DNA from 3 places in the Inediibacterium massiliense genome. Region 1 is predicted to be linked to each of the others. Evidence: riboswitches for the same ligand, from Rfam matches in the RefSeq annotation. Region 1 holds a riboswitch; each other region holds the start of a gene.

Region 1 (5,165 bases):
GCAGCTTCCAATCCTTCTTTTATTTTTAGGGCCATCATTTCGGTATTTTTGTAAGCAGAAAGATAAACTACAGTTACTTGTTTTTGATTTCTGGTATTCATTTCCTCTTGAGACCAGTTAAAATAGTTTTGTATATTTTCCTCTGGCTTTTCTGATAAAATAGGGCCATGAGACGTTAATATAATTTTGATAGGAAGATTTTTTATTTTTTCATGAGCTTTTAAATAATGTTGAGCAAAAGGCTTCATAATACAATTGTAGTAGTGTTTAGATGCATCCTCATATTCATTTTTATGAACCTCTAAAGCATCTATACTACAGTAATGAGAACCAAAGCAGTCACAACTAAATAATACTTGATCAGCTTCACTATAGACAAACATAGTATCAGACCAATGTAGAAAAGGAGCAGTAATAAAGGTGAGTTTTCGACTTCCAATATCTAAAGTTTCACCATCAGAGATAATATGCATTTTAAATTCTTGGTTAACTTGTTCTTTTAAAAAGATACCTGCAGCTTTTGTGCAAAAAACTTCTATATGAGGATTGACTTCTAATATGTATTTTAAGCTTCCTGCATGATCTGGTTCTGTATGATTGATAATGACATAGTCAATAGATTGAAGATCTATTAATTTAGAAAGTTTTTCAAGATATTCTCCTTTAAAATTACTTTTTACAGTATCTATTAAAACTTTTTTCTCGTCATCAATAAAATAAGAATTATACGTAGAACCGTACGGAGTATGCATGATAATATCAAACACTTCTAAATTTGGATCTAGTACACCTGCCCAATAAATTTTATTTTTGATTTCAAAAGTATTCATAAAACATTCCTCCTTCTTTGTTTATATGTACATATTATTATGTGCTCTATGAGGACATAATATTTCTTGACAAATGAGTTAATCATTTTCTTGAAGAATATCTACAAGATTTTTAATGATTCGAGCTGTCATTCCCCATATGACATATTCATTATAAAAATAAAATAAAACAGGATATTTACCAGTACGCCATTTATAGTCTTTTCCACTAGGAATCATATGAAAAGGAAAATCATTTGGCATCTGAGCATGAAGATCTACATAATGCAGAATAGGTTTATTTTCTATAAAAAAATTTAAAGGAACTGTAAAAATTTTTGAAACTTCATCTTTGTTAAAATGAATTTTTTCTATAGGTATATTTTTAAGAGTTCCTAAAAAAGGATAAAGAATAAGGTTATAAGGAAGGACTAAAAAATCTAAATCTCCTAGAATACATATATTTGTAGGAGAGACATTTAATTCTTCACAAGTTTCTCGAATGGCGCATTCATAAGGAGATTCATTTTGTTCTAATTTTCCTCCAGGAAAACATATTTCTCTTGGTTGGATACTTAAATTTTCAGATCGAACTTCAAATAAAAGTTCAAGTTCATCTTTAACTTTTATAATAGGTACCAAAACAGAAAAAATATCATATTTTCCTTCAGGAGTAGCTTGTCTTTCTTTTATTTTTTGTTTTATATTATCTATATTCATAAAATCACCCAATCTTAATGTTAAAGTTAATGTAAAAGTTTATATATGAAAGTATTTAGAAAGTACTGAGTTTGTAGACAAAGTCATAAAAAACGTCACTGATTTTCAAATTTGGAAAATATGAAGAAACGATTGAAAATAGCATTACAAACTCGCTATGCTCAAACAGTGTAATGCTAATGATTTTCTCACTTATTCTATATTTTCACAAATTCTCAATAAATGTTCCTAATTTTTATGACTTTGCTAAAATATAGTTTGTCAGCAGACTGAGTACTTAGAAAGTACTTACTTATAGTATACAATATTTTTGAACAATTAAAAATATTTTTTCTTTCCAAAAAAATATTTAAATAAACAAAAAGAACAGGAAAACCTGTTCTTTAATTTTTAAAACTGTGTATAGGTGCAGGAATCCTTCCTCCACGATTTACAAAATCACAACTAGAGAATTTACTAACTGGCATAATAGGAGCGCTACCTAAAAGACCTCCAAAATGAACTTCATCACCTAATTTCTTTCCGTATACTGGGATCAGTCTTACAGCAGTTGTTTTTTGGTTAATCACACCAATAGCTGCTTCATCAGCAATAATACCGGATATGGTTTCCCAAGGAGTATCTCCAGGTATTGCAATCATATCCAGACCTACAGAGCATACACAAGTCATAGCCTCTAACTTTTCTAAATTTAATGAGCCTATATTTACTGCGTGAATCATCCCTTCATCTTCACTTACAGGAATAAATGCACCACTTAATCCACCTACACGTGATGATGCCATAATTCCACCTTTTTTTACTGCATCGTTGAGTAAAGCCAAAGCTGCTGTGGTTCCTGGAGCGCCACAGCTTTCGATACCTATTTCTTCTAAAATTCTACCTACACTATCTCCTACAGCAGGAGTCGGAGCAAGAGATAAATCTATAATCCCAAAAGGAACATTGAGCCTTTTAGATGCTTCGGCTCCTACTAATTGTCCCATTCTAGTAATTTTAAATGCAGTTTGTTTAATGGTTTCAGAAACCATATCAAAACTTTTCCCTTTTACTTTTTCTAGAGCTGCTTTGACTACACCAGGACCACTTACACCAATATTGATAATAGATTCTGCTTCGCCTACACCATGAAAAGCACCAGCCATAAAAGGATTATCTTCTACTGCATTTGCAAAGACTACAAGCTTTGCACAACCAATACTATCTTGATCTTTTGTAAGGAAAGCAGTTCTTTTGATAATTTGTCCCATATCTTTTACTGCATCCATATTGATGCCAGTTTTTGTGGAACCAATATTTACAGATGAGCAAACCATATCTGTAGAAGCTAAAGCTTCTGGAATAGAATTGATAAGAATTTGATCTCCCTTAGAATATCCTTTATGAACTAAAGCAGAGAAGCCTCCTATAAAATTTACACCTACGGCTTTAGCTGCATCATCTAATGTTTTTGCAAAAGCTACATAATCTGTATCTGTACTAGATTGAGCAATGAGGGAGATAGGTGTTACAGAAATTCTTTTATGAATGATGGGAACTCCATATTCTTTTTCTATTTCTTCTCCTACCTTTACTAGATTTTGTGCATAATTTGTAATTTTATCATACATTTTTATTCTTGATTTTTTACCATCTGTATCACAGCAATCTAATAAAGAAATACCCATAGTAATCGTTCGAATATCTAATTTTTCTTTTTCAATCATGTGGATGGTTTCTAGAATATGATTAGAATTCATATTGTTCATCTCCTATTGTGAAATTTTGTGCATAGCTTCAAATATTTCTTCATGTTGAATTTTGATAGAAACTCCTAAGTATTCACCTATATTACTTAGTTTTTGTTGGATAGCTTCAAAGCTACAATTGATTTTTTGAAGATCTACAATCATAATCATAGTAAAATAATCTTGTAAAATAGTTTGACTAATATCTAATACATTGATTTGATTTTCAGCCAAAGTACTTGTGACTTTAGAAATAATCCCGATTTTATCTTTCCCAATTACTGTAACTACTGCTTTCATTACAAATCATCTCCTTGTATAATTGAATATAAACAAAAAAAGACTATATAGATATAGTCTCTGGAGAGTTATATCCTCTGTCCTTTTACCTGAGAGATTCACCATACTATGGCTTTCCCCTTCGGTGCTCTTAAGAGTCTCTCCAGAGGTTCGTCCAATAGCGGTTGATCATCTTCCACTATCTTCATCCGACCCTATTTAATTATGTTAAGTATTGTAACATAAAAGAGAAGAGACAATCAAGTGTAAATTATAAAAGCATCATGCTTAATAAAAATAAATAGTGATATTGGAAATGTATTGAATTTATTGAATATATTGATGTTTTCTATTTTTAACAAAATCCGATATACTATAACAAAGGAGGAGTGATATAATGAAAAAAGTATTAATTAGTTCAGCTCTAGCCCTTCTATTGTCTGCAACAGCGATGCCTTTAGGTGCTGAAGCTGCTACACAGTATTGTACAACTACATCAGGAAATACAACATGGAGATATGTGCAAAAATATCAAACTAAATTAAATTGGTATAAAATGAATCATTATACAGTAAGAACATCTGATTCAAAGCAAGTGACTAATCCAAGTACACCGGTTCAAGAACAAAAAAGTGTTCAGACACCATCTAATACAACACAAACCACTCAAACCACTCAAACCACTCAAAATAACTCATCTACCCAAACCTCTCAAACAGACACACAGCAACGTGCATATGAAAAAGAAGTAGTAACACTTGTAAATATAGAAAGAGAAAAAAATGGATTGAAGCCATTAAAAGAAAATACAGAGCTTTCAAGAGTAGCGAGATTTAAATCGGATGATATGAAAGAACAAGGATATTTTTCGCATACTTCACCAATTTATGGTTCACCATTTGAAATGATGAAGAATTTTGGTATAAAATATTCTTATGCAGGAGAAAACATAGCCAAAGGACAAAGAACTCCTGAAGAAGTAGTAAAGGCATGGATGAATTCAGCTGGACATCGTCAAAATATTTTAAATGCAAACTATACAGAAATTGGTGTAGGGTATACAAAGGATGCTAATGGAACGGCTTATTGGACTCAAATGTTTATAAAGCCACAATTATAAGAAATACATAGCATGCATATGTATGCTGTATTTCAAAAAAAAACTGAGGATATTTCCTCAGTTTTCATCTTTTTTGATTTCGTTTATTTCAACTCCAGTATGTTTAGAACCATAGCATTCAAGCACAGGTAAAACAAACATAAAGCCTACTCCTGGTTTATGAATATGATCTAATTCTTTATTGATCATATCTACAGCTTTTCTTAATTTTTCTTCTTCTCGAATGACACTAATAATTAATTTATTATAAGGTTTATTTCCATCTACGAGTTTTCGAATACTAGAGAATATGGGAATATCTACATCATGTTCTAGAAGTACTTTGCCCATTCCTACACTATCAATAGTAGTAGCCCCGACGCCTATTTCGTAAAATATATTATGAATATCATCGAGTTTGTGTATTTCGTTTAAGATTAAAAATAAAGCATACATACAAATTTCTCCTTTCATGATAAATGAGCTTCTTTAGCTTTTATTATAGCACTTTTAGTAGCTAATGGACCTATT
Region 2 (5,165 bases), on a different contig from region 1:
GTGTATGTGCATATTCTAAAAGCTCATATACAGAAAGCTCTTTATTTTTTTGAAAAAGTATAGTCTCCGTATCTACTTTTATAGAATATTCTAATGAATTTACATTATTTATAGGACAAATACAATCTTTATAAAAAGTTGTCCATAAATTTACTAAAAATATTTTTACTTCTTCTGAACATTTTTTATTCCAATGTATAAAATGAGTGATATATTTCTTTAATTTCTCTCTACTAAGAATCATTTGATTCATTTGTTTTTGTTCATATTGTGATAATTCTAAATAAGTATTTTTCCTTACCATTTCAAAATGTTTCTCGTCATGATCTTCTTCTATAATATACTCTATATCTCCCGAAACAATATATTTTTTCAATATTTCGCTATGATGATAGGCATGGTAGAAAAAATATTCCAAATCTGTACAAACTCTACTCATATTTTTAAAAATTTTCTTTGCAGAATCTGTAATAGGCTCCACCCTAAAATACCCATTAAACAATCCTTCCAAATGGTCTGAAATATGATGCACCTCTAATACAATATTGTCTTTTTTATTTTTAGAGTAGATTCTTAAAATTTTCAGTTCATCAATAGAATGGAATATATCCCTAAAATAGAAAATATGACTTTTCATATGAAAATCAGGATTTTTTAAACTGCTGATTAAGCTTTCTATCTCAAAATAAGATTTGATCCACTCTATACATTCTTGTTTATTCATTTTAATCCCCTTATTTATATTGACTTTTATACTCTAAAAGCTTTTGTTTCTGTATATTTTCAAGCTCTGTTAATTCTTTTTCTATATTTGCTCTCTTCATCTTTCCTTCTTCATAAATTTTCATAGACCCTTCAATAGTTTCAAGTAGCTTTTGATGGGTTTCTTTTAATGTCTCTATACTGATCACTCCTCTTTCACTTTCTTTTGCAATTTCTATGGTATTTACTTTTAAAAGCTCTGCATTTTGCTTTAACATATTTTCAGTCGTATCTGAAACCTTCTTTTGAATTTCTAAAGCTGATTTTTGCTTATTTAATGAAATAGCCAGAGCAATTTGGTTTTTCCAAATAGGAATGGTTGTTAGAATACTTGCTTGAATTTTACTTGCTAGTATTTTGTCATTGCTTTGCATAAGTCTAATTTGTGGAAGAGTTTGAATAGAAATTTCTCTACTCAATTTTAAATCGTGAATTCTTTTTTCTACTTCACTCAGTAGTTGTACAAAGTCATTGTATCTTTGTATATCTAACATATCTTGAGTCTTTTGGGCCTGTTCTTTTAAATTTACTAAAGTATTGTCCTTTAATTCTTTATACTTTAATTCTCCTGCTGCAATGTATAATTCCAATTGATGAAGATATTCCATATTTTTTTCATATAAAATATCTAATACATTTACATCTCTTATGAGTTCTTTCCTTGCTGTATCTAAAGATATTACAATTTTATCTACTGTTTGGGTCACATTTTCCACCTGAATTTTGGCTTTTTCTATACTATTTCTAAGTTTTCCGAAAAAAGGAATATTACTCATAATAGATTTTTTTTCTTGAAACTTTTCTATATCGATTTGCTTAATAGTAGTTAACAGAGATGTAAGATCACTTCCAATATGTCCTGTATCTTTTGTTTTCACCCCTTCTAATATACCATCTGCAAACTTTGCAATGTTTCCTTGTATTTCCATTCCAAAGTTTCCTATACTGTTTGTCTCTTCCATTGTTATTTCTCTTTTTAAATCCTTTACTCTTTCTAATTCCACTTCATTAAATTTATTCAAATCCATAGAACTATCTCGTTTTTTTTCTAAAGCTAATTCTTTATTTTCTTGTCTTTGAATTTCTGTCACGTTCTTTTGTTCTGCTTCATTCAATAGATCCTCAAAGCTCATTTTAATCTCCTCCATTTAAAAGTCTGATTGAATCAAATCTCGTATGGTCTTTAAATCGATCTTTAAATTTATTTTTTTTTGTTCTTTTATATTATTGATAGTTTCATAAAGTTTTTGATTCATCTTTTCAATCGTATGAATCAGTTCTTTTTTTAATGTTTTATCTTCCTCATAAGCTGTTACAATCTCAGTAATCATAGGAATGTATTTAAAAAATAAAAGCTCTTGTACAGACATGATTTCTTCTTCATTTTCTTTATAAAATTCTATAACAAACGTATAGTATGATACAAAAGAATACAAACTTACAAAAATTTGTTTATCTTTTTCTTGATATAAAATATTTTCTATATTCTCTAATGCTTCTTTTGCCTCATCTATGCTATTATGGTTATCATTATTATTTTTTATATGATTGTCTTGGTTTTTTCTTTTGAATAGATGAAATATTTTCACCACATCCTTTTTGAAATTGAAAGAATTTTCTACTATATTATATCAAATCCTGCAAAACTGGCAAAGGTCTATTCATCTTATTTATTGAAGGATCTTTCTATATATTATACAATAGAACTAATATGATATTTGGGAGTGAGACCATTGATCAGCAATGAAATAGAAAAAAAATTAAAAGAGAAGGGATATAAACTAACTTACCAAAGAAAAGCAATATTAGAAATTTTAATCCAACATGAACAACAATTTCTAACAGCAGAAGAAATTTATATAAAAGTCAAAAAAGATCTTCCTCAAATCAATTTTTCTACTGTTTATAGAAACTTAGAAATTCTTGAAAAAATAAATATGATTCACAAAATCAATATAGAAAACAAGCCTTCTCAATATGAACTTATTTTACATGATGATCATCACCACCATGTCATTTGTAAAAGTTGCGGAAAAACTCAACCTATTCATTTTTGTCCACTCAAACAAATCATTGAATCTCTAGAAGATAAAGATTTTACATTGACAGAACATAAATTTGAACTTTATGGATACTGCTCTAATTGCACAAAAAAAAATAAGGAATAAGTCTATTTTCTGAATATTTAAACTTTAAACAAGCTATTGCTATTTTTTATATGAAGTGCTATCATTTTATCAAGCAGTCATGACTATTTAACTTTATTAACTTAATATTTTCGGATGATGATAATGGGAGAGAGATGCGAATGCATCCACCGAAGGGGTTAAGCTTTCAGGTAAAAGGACCGTTATCGGACGAGCCTCTGGAGAGACTCAGTATGAGCACCGAAGGAGCAAGCCATAGTTATATGGTGAATCTCTCAGGTAAAAGGACAGAGTATCATGATTTATATCATCATGTTCTAGAGGCCAAATCACATAGGATTTGGCTTTTATTTATAATTTATGCATTTTTGTATAAATTATAGTAAAAGTCTTCCTTTATCGTTTTTAAGTTTAAAACAAAAGGAGGAAAAATAATGGAAAAATTAACTTATCTTTTAAATCAAATCGATGCATTTGTATGGGGACCTCCCCTACTCATTCTTTTAGTAGGAACTGGTATTTATCTAACTATTCGTTTAGGACTGTTACAAGTCTTTAAATTACCCCTTGCTCTAAAATATTTATTTTCAAAAGATGATGATCATACTGGTGAAGGTGATGTATCTAGCTTTGCTGCTTTGTGTACAGCACTTGCCGCAACTATTGGTACAGGTAATATTGTAGGTGTAGCAACTGCTATTAAAGCAGGTGGTCCTGGTTCATTATTTTGGATGTGGATTGCGGCTTTCTTTGGTATGGCAACAAAGTATGCAGAAGGACTTTTAGCTGTAAAATACAGAGTTGTAGATAAAAACGGTCAAATGTCTGGTGGACCTATGTACTATATTGAAAGAGGTCTTGGAAATAAATTATTAGCTAAAATGTTTGCATTATTTGGAATTGGAGTAGCATTCTTTGGAATCGGTACCTTTCCACAAGTAAATGCCATTACAAATGCTGCAAAACTCACTTTAAATATGCCAATTATTGTTTCATCTGTGATTCTTACTCTTCTAGTAGCTTTGGTTACTTTAGGAGGAATCAAAAGTATTGCAAAAGTATCAGAATTAATCGTTCCATTTATGGCTGTATTTTATATTATTGGTTCTTTAATTATTCTTATTTTAAATATTGATTTAGTTCCTCAAACTATAGGACTCGTTTTAAAAAGCGCATTTACTCCTACTGCAGCAACAGGAGGATTTTTAGGAGCTACTGTAATGTTTGCTCTTCGTAATGGAGTAGCCAGAGGGGTATTTTCTAATGAATCTGGTCTTGGAAGTGCACCTATTGCATCTGCAGCTGCAAAAACAAAGTCTTGTGTTCGTCAAGGTCTTATATCTATGACAGGAACATTCTTTGATACCATTGTAGTATGTACTATGACAGGTTTGGTTCTTGTTTTAACAGGTGCTTGGTGTTCTGATGTTGAAGGAGCTGCCATGACCAATTTGGCATTTAGTGAAGCTCTTCCAGGACTTGGTCAATATATTGTTACAATAGGACTTATGTTCTTTGCTTTTACTACTATATTAGGTTGGAATTATTATGGCGAAAGATGTACTGAATATTTATTTGGAATAAAAGGAATCAAACCTTTTAAAATTATATATATTCTTCTTGTAGCTAGTGGAGCTTTCTTAAAATTAGATATGATTTGGATCTTAGCAGATATTGTAAATGGTTTGATGGCTATTCCAAACTTAATTGGTTTGATTGGATTAAGTGGAATCATCGTAACTGAAACAAAAGTATTCTTTGAACAAATGAAGCAAGAAAAAAATTCTTTACAAAATAAAAAAGCAGCTTAGAGAATGTACATTTGTACATTCTTTTTTTATAGAGTAAAATATATTTTTTTGGGTATACAAAGTAAAGATGCAAAAAATAATGAAGGAGATGCTTTATGTTTCAACATGACATTACATTAAAAGACAAAGATTTATTTGAAAAATATGTTTTTAGTTATCCATATGAAACCTCTGGACTTAGTTTTACAAGCCTTTTCATGTGGAGACAATTAAATGAGTTCAAATATGAAATCATAAATGATTTTTTATGTATTGGAGGAGTTAGTTTACTTAATATGGATAAAAAAGAACCCTTTGTTCTTCCTCCTCTAGCTGTAGGCAAATATGATTTGAATAAACTTTCTATCACTATGGATGAAATCAAAAAAAGGTTTGATCAAAAAGGATTCCCTTTTCAAATCAAATTGTTACCAAAGCACTTAATCCCTACATTTGATGAAGCTAT
Region 3 (5,165 bases), on a different contig from region 1:
ATATTTTAATAAATTTAACATAGATTTAACAAAAATAATACAAAATAGTGTATTATAGATAAGGTGTGAATGCACAATAGAATATAGGAGGGGCATAAATGGAAATATTTTTTGGAGTACTTGGAGGATTAGGTTTGTTTCTTTATGGAATGACCATAATGGGAGATGGTTTACAAAAATCTGCTGGGGATAAGATGAAGAGAATCATCGAGGTACTTACAAATAACAGAATTATGGCCGTCATTATTGGATCATTAGTGACTATGATTATCCAAAGTAGTAGTGCGACTACTGTAATGGTAGTAGGATTTGTAAATGCAGGGATTATGAATCTTACTCAAGCTACTGGAGTGATTATGGGAGCCAATATTGGGACAACTGTAACAGCTCAGATTGCATCATTAGAACTTAGTTATATTGCTCCTGCTGTAGTAGGTCTTGCAGTAGTAATTTGGCTTTTTACAAACAATAAAAAGACGAAAAATATGGCAGAAATTTTTATAGGCTTTGGGATATTATTTATAGGTATGGATTTTATGAAAGAAGCTGTGAAGCCTCTTCGTGAATATGCAGGATTTAGGGACATGTTATTAAGCTTTGGCAGTGGTACTTTTACAGATTCTTTAATGGCCATATTTACAGGATTTTTTATTACTGCAGTTGTGCAAAGTAGTAGTGCTACTACAGGAGTTTTAATTGCTTTGGCGAGTGAAGGACTTCTTCCTATAGAGGCTTCTTTGCCAATTATATTTGGAACCAATATAGGAACTTGCGTGACAGCCATGTTATCTAGTATTGGGGCAAATCGTACAGCGAAAAGAGCTGCATTTATTCATTTTACTTTTAATGTAGTTGGAACGATTCTTTTTATGTTACTTTTTAAGAATGTAACAGTAGTTGTTGTACAGAAATTTTCTCCAACAGATGCAGCAAGACAATTGGCAAATGCTCATACATTATTTAATATTATGAATACTTTTTTATTGCTTCCATTTGCACCGTTATTAGTGAAATTAGCAAATAAGGTGATTCCTGTAAATGCAGCAGAGCAAAGAGATCAAATAGGTGTAAGCCATTTAGATGATAGAATGTTAGAAACTCCATCTATTGCTATTGTGCAGGTGATTAAAGAAATTTTAAATATGGGAGATTTAGTGTTAGAAAGTTATAAAACTTCTATGGAAGCTTTCTTTGCACAAAGTGAAAAGTTAGCAGATAAAACTTTTGCAACAGAAAAAATAATCAATAGAATGGAAAGACAAATTGCTGAATATTTAGTAAAGCTATCTAACACTCCTTTGTCTGGAAAGCAACATGAATTGATAGATGGTCTTTTTAATACCATTAATGATATTGAAAGAGTAGGAGACCATGCAGAAAATTTAGCAGAACTTGCTATATTTAGTTCAGACAATAGGTTAATGTTTAGTGAAAAAGCTTTTAAAGATTTAAAAGATATGCATGATCGAGTAATTAAGTCTTATGAGCAAGCAATACTAGCATTAAGAATAGGAGATGTAAATCTTGCAAGAAGAGTTGTAGAAAGAGAAGGAGAAATTGATCATATGGAAAAATTCTTGAGAGCAAATCATATTGCAAGATTAAATAAGCAACAATGTGCACCAAGTGCAGGAATTATATTTTTAGATATTATTAGTAATTTAGAAAGAATAGGAGATCATGCAGCAAAAATTGCTTTTTCAGTTATTGATTCAGTAGATAAAAGATAGACTTCTTTATATAAAGAAGTCTATTTTGTTGTAAAATTTCTACATAAATAATAAAATAGAAGAAGAAAACAATGTACTAGGGGAGGAGATTAACGTGAAACCTATAAAAATTATGACTACGAGTCTAGCAGATGTGCCAAAAGAATTAGCAAAAGAATACGATATTACAATACTACCACTTTGTATAAGATTTGGAGAGGAAGAATTTAAAGATGGTGTAGATTTACATGGAGAAGAATTTTTTCAAAGACTAAAAGATACTGGAGAAGTTTCACAAAGTTCTCAAATCTCTCCAATTATTTTTATAAAAGAGATGAAGGCTATTTTAGAAGAAGGATACCAAATCATTTTAATTAATGGTTCTTCTGGAGTAAGTGGTACCCATGAATCATCTATTATGGCTAAAAATGAAATAGGAAGCGAAGATATCACCATTATTGATACTTTAGCTTTATGTTATGGATGTGGAATGATTGTAGTAGAAGCGGCTAAAATGGCCAAGGAAGGAAAATCAAAAGAAGAAATTGTTAACAGGGTAGAAGAAATGAAAGAGAAGGTAGATCATATCTTTTCTGTAGATACATTAGATTATTTACAAAAAGGAGGAAGGCTGAGTCCTACAAAGGCTACTATAGGAAAAATTTTAAATGTAAAGCCTATATTAACTATAGAAGATGGAAAAGTAGAACCTTTTGATAAAGTAAGAGGAAGCAAAAAAATTATTCCAAGAATGATAGAGCTTGCACAAGAAAGAGGTCTTAAGAAGGGATCTGATTATATTTGTGTAGCTCATGGAGGAAATAAAGAAAATTTTAAAAAATTAAAGGAAGAAATCATAAAAGTATTTGAGCCTAAAAATATGATAGAAATGGAAATAGGATGTACCATAGGAACTTATACAGGACCAGGTTTATTAGCTATTTTATATATAAAAAATGAATAAATCAAAATCATATAAAAGTAATAATATGAAAAAAATGTTAAAAACATATTGTCAATAGTAATGATTTTATAATATAATGATTATAAAGATAATTAATAATAAAAAAAATTAAATAAAAATTCTTAATTCTGGGTGAAAAATGCGGGAGAGAATCCATAAAGGATCGCCGAAGGGACAAGCGAAAGATATTGCCTATCTTTTTGTGAAATTCTCAGGCTAAAGGACCGTATTTGGACGGAACTCTGGAAAGCTTATAAAGCATCAAAGGAGTATGATTTCAATTAAGGAGAGACTGTTAAGTTAAAGACAGAGACATATGGCAATTCTATATTTGTCATGTGTCTTTTTTGTATAAATGAAGAAACCTTTTCCTAAAATGAGGTGAAAAGATGAAAGAAACCATTATCACAAATAATCCTAAAGTTTTTGAAGGAAATCAAGGAAAAACGGATATAATCTATTTAGAGGATGTCCCTTATCTTTCAGTACTTTTATTGGCGAGAGATAAGATTCATAAAGGATATAAACTTTTGACACATCCTTTATCTGGAAGTGTAAAACCTAATGAAACACCTTACAAATCTATTGCAATAACCAAAGAGAAGGGAGAAGTAGATATAGATTCTATAAAAATAATAGAAGAAAGTATTCAAACGGTTCAAAAATTTTTAAGGACAAAAAAAACTCCTTGTTGGACAAAAAAAATTTTAAAGGACTTTCAACTGATCGATTATTGTTTGATTCAAAGTGCAATTGAAAGTATGAAGCAATTTTAGTAAAATTTCAATATGAAGGAGGTAATAAAATGGAAAACTTATACGATGTAATAATTATTGGAGCAGGGCCTGCTGGCCTTTCAGCTGGGCTTTATGCAGCAAGAGCAAAAATGAAAACATTAATACTAGAAAAAGAAAGAGTAGGTGGGCAAATTGTTACCACCAATGAGGTGGCTAATTACCCAGGGTCTATAAAAGATGCTACAGGACCTAGTTTGGTTGCTAGAATGGTTGAACAAGCAGAAGAATTTGGAGTAGAGAGAAAAAAGGATACAGTAATAGATGTAGATTTTACACAAAAGATTAAAGTAATTAAAGGAGAACTAGGAGAATATCATGCTAAAGCTGTCATTATAGCTAGTGGAGCAAAGCCTAAATTGATTGGATGCCCTGGAGAAAAAGAATTAACTGGAAAAGGCGTATCTTATTGTGCAACTTGTGATGCTGACTTTTTTACAGATCTTGAAGTATTTGTAGTAGGAGGAGGAGATTCTGCTGTGGAGGAAGCTCTTTATCTTACTAAATTTGCACGAAAAGTAACGATTGTACATAGAAGAGATGAGTTAAGGGCTGCAAAATCTATTCAAGAAAAAGCATTTAAAAATTCTAAAATTGAATTTATGTGGGATACAGGTATTGAGGAAATCAAAGGAGATGGAATTGTAGAATCTGTAGTGTTTAAAAACAAAAAAACTGGGGAAGTAACACAATATCATGCCAATGAAGAAGATGGTACTTTTGGAATATTTCCTTTTGTAGGATATCAACCATTAAGTGAAGTATATAAGGATAAGATACAAATGAATGAGGCAGGCTATATTATTACAGATGTAGAAATGAAGACAAATATAGCAGGTGTCTTTGCAGCAGGGGATATTAGAGAAAAATCATTAAGACAGGTAGTCACTGCAACAGCTGATGGAGCACTAGCAGCTGTAAATGCAGAGAAATACATAGAAAGTCATTTTGAATAATAAGGGAGGCGGGATTATGTTATCTGTAGACAAAGAAACTTTTCAAGGGGAGGTATTAGAAGCTAAGGGCTATGTTTTAGTAGATTATTGGAGTGATGGATGTGAACCTTGTAAAGCATTAATGCCTGATGTTGAGGAGCTTGCTAAGGAATACGAGGAAAAAGTAAAATTTACAAAGTTGAATACTACAAAAGCTAGAAGATTGGCTATATCTCAAAAGGTACTAGGACTTCCTACTATTGCTTTATATAAAAATGGAGAAAAGGTAGATGAAGTAACCAAAGAAGATGCAACAAAAGCAAATATTCTTTCTATGCTTCAAAAATATGTAGATTAGACAATAACTTGTAATAGGGGAATTACTTCCCCTATTGCAGGTTAAAATATAAAGGGAGGTGAATGATGTGCGCCTAGAGTTAGGAAAAATTAATATTTCAGATGTCCAGTTTGGAAGTACTACCAAAGTGGAAAATGAGACCCTATATGTGAATAAGGATGAGGTCATTAGTCTTGTGATGGAAGATGATCACATCAAACATGTAGAGGTAGAGCTGGCAAAACCAGGGGAAGAAACTAGGATTACTCCTGTAAAAGATGTTATTGAACCTAGAGTGAAGGTTTCAGGAGAAGGAGGGATATTTCCTGGTATTGTAAGTAAAGTGACTACAGTAGGTGGTGGCCGCACACATGTATTAAAGGGAGCTGCAGTAGTTACCTGCGGTAAGATTGTAGGTTTTCAGGA

What was found. A riboswitch is a leader RNA that binds a small molecule or an ion and turns the genes downstream of it on or off. The one in region 1 is predicted to bind glycine.
Positions count from the first base shown of each region.
Region 2: it holds a riboswitch for glycine, as region 1 does, so the genes downstream of both, BN2409_RS01070 (alanine/glycine:cation symporter family protein) here and BN2409_RS07360 (ACT domain-containing protein) in region 1, are expected to answer to the same signal.
Region 3: it holds a riboswitch for glycine, as region 1 does, so the genes downstream of both, BN2409_RS10950 (GrdX family protein) here and BN2409_RS07360 (ACT domain-containing protein) in region 1, are expected to answer to the same signal.

Region 1 is NZ_LN876586.1:756,565-761,729, forward strand. It holds gene BN2409_RS07345 (FprA family A-type flavoprotein) at 1-830, opposite strand, end outside; gene BN2409_RS07350 (NUDIX hydrolase) at 909-1,529, opposite strand; gene BN2409_RS07355 (DUF711 family protein) at 1,913-3,277, opposite strand; gene BN2409_RS07360 (ACT domain-containing protein) at 3,281-3,556, opposite strand; glycine riboswitch at 3,624-3,712, opposite strand; gene BN2409_RS16775 (CAP domain-containing protein) at 3,933-4,655, shown strand; gene BN2409_RS07370 (P-II family nitrogen regulator) at 4,713-5,108, opposite strand; gene BN2409_RS07375 (cation:proton antiporter) at 5,105-5,165, opposite strand, start outside.
Region 2 is NZ_LN876583.1:149,364-154,528, forward strand. It holds gene BN2409_RS01045 (hypothetical protein) at 1-724, opposite strand, end outside; gene BN2409_RS01050 (toxic anion resistance protein) at 735-1,895, opposite strand; gene BN2409_RS01055 (hypothetical protein) at 1,911-2,351, opposite strand; gene BN2409_RS01060 (Fur family transcriptional regulator) at 2,496-2,930, shown strand; glycine riboswitch at 3,045-3,122, shown strand; glycine riboswitch at 3,126-3,202, shown strand; gene BN2409_RS01070 (alanine/glycine:cation symporter family protein) at 3,344-4,720, shown strand; gene BN2409_RS01075 (DUF2156 domain-containing protein) at 4,816-5,165, shown strand, end outside.
Region 3 is NZ_LN876587.1:511,166-516,330, forward strand. It holds gene BN2409_RS10940 (Na/Pi cotransporter family protein) at 99-1,730, shown strand; gene BN2409_RS10945 (DegV family protein) at 1,825-2,673, shown strand; glycine riboswitch at 2,806-2,910, shown strand; gene BN2409_RS10950 (GrdX family protein) at 3,063-3,449, shown strand; gene trxB (thioredoxin-disulfide reductase) at 3,479-4,423, shown strand; gene trxA (thioredoxin TrxA) at 4,440-4,760, shown strand; gene BN2409_RS10965 (glycine/sarcosine/betaine reductase component B subunit) at 4,828-5,165, shown strand, end outside.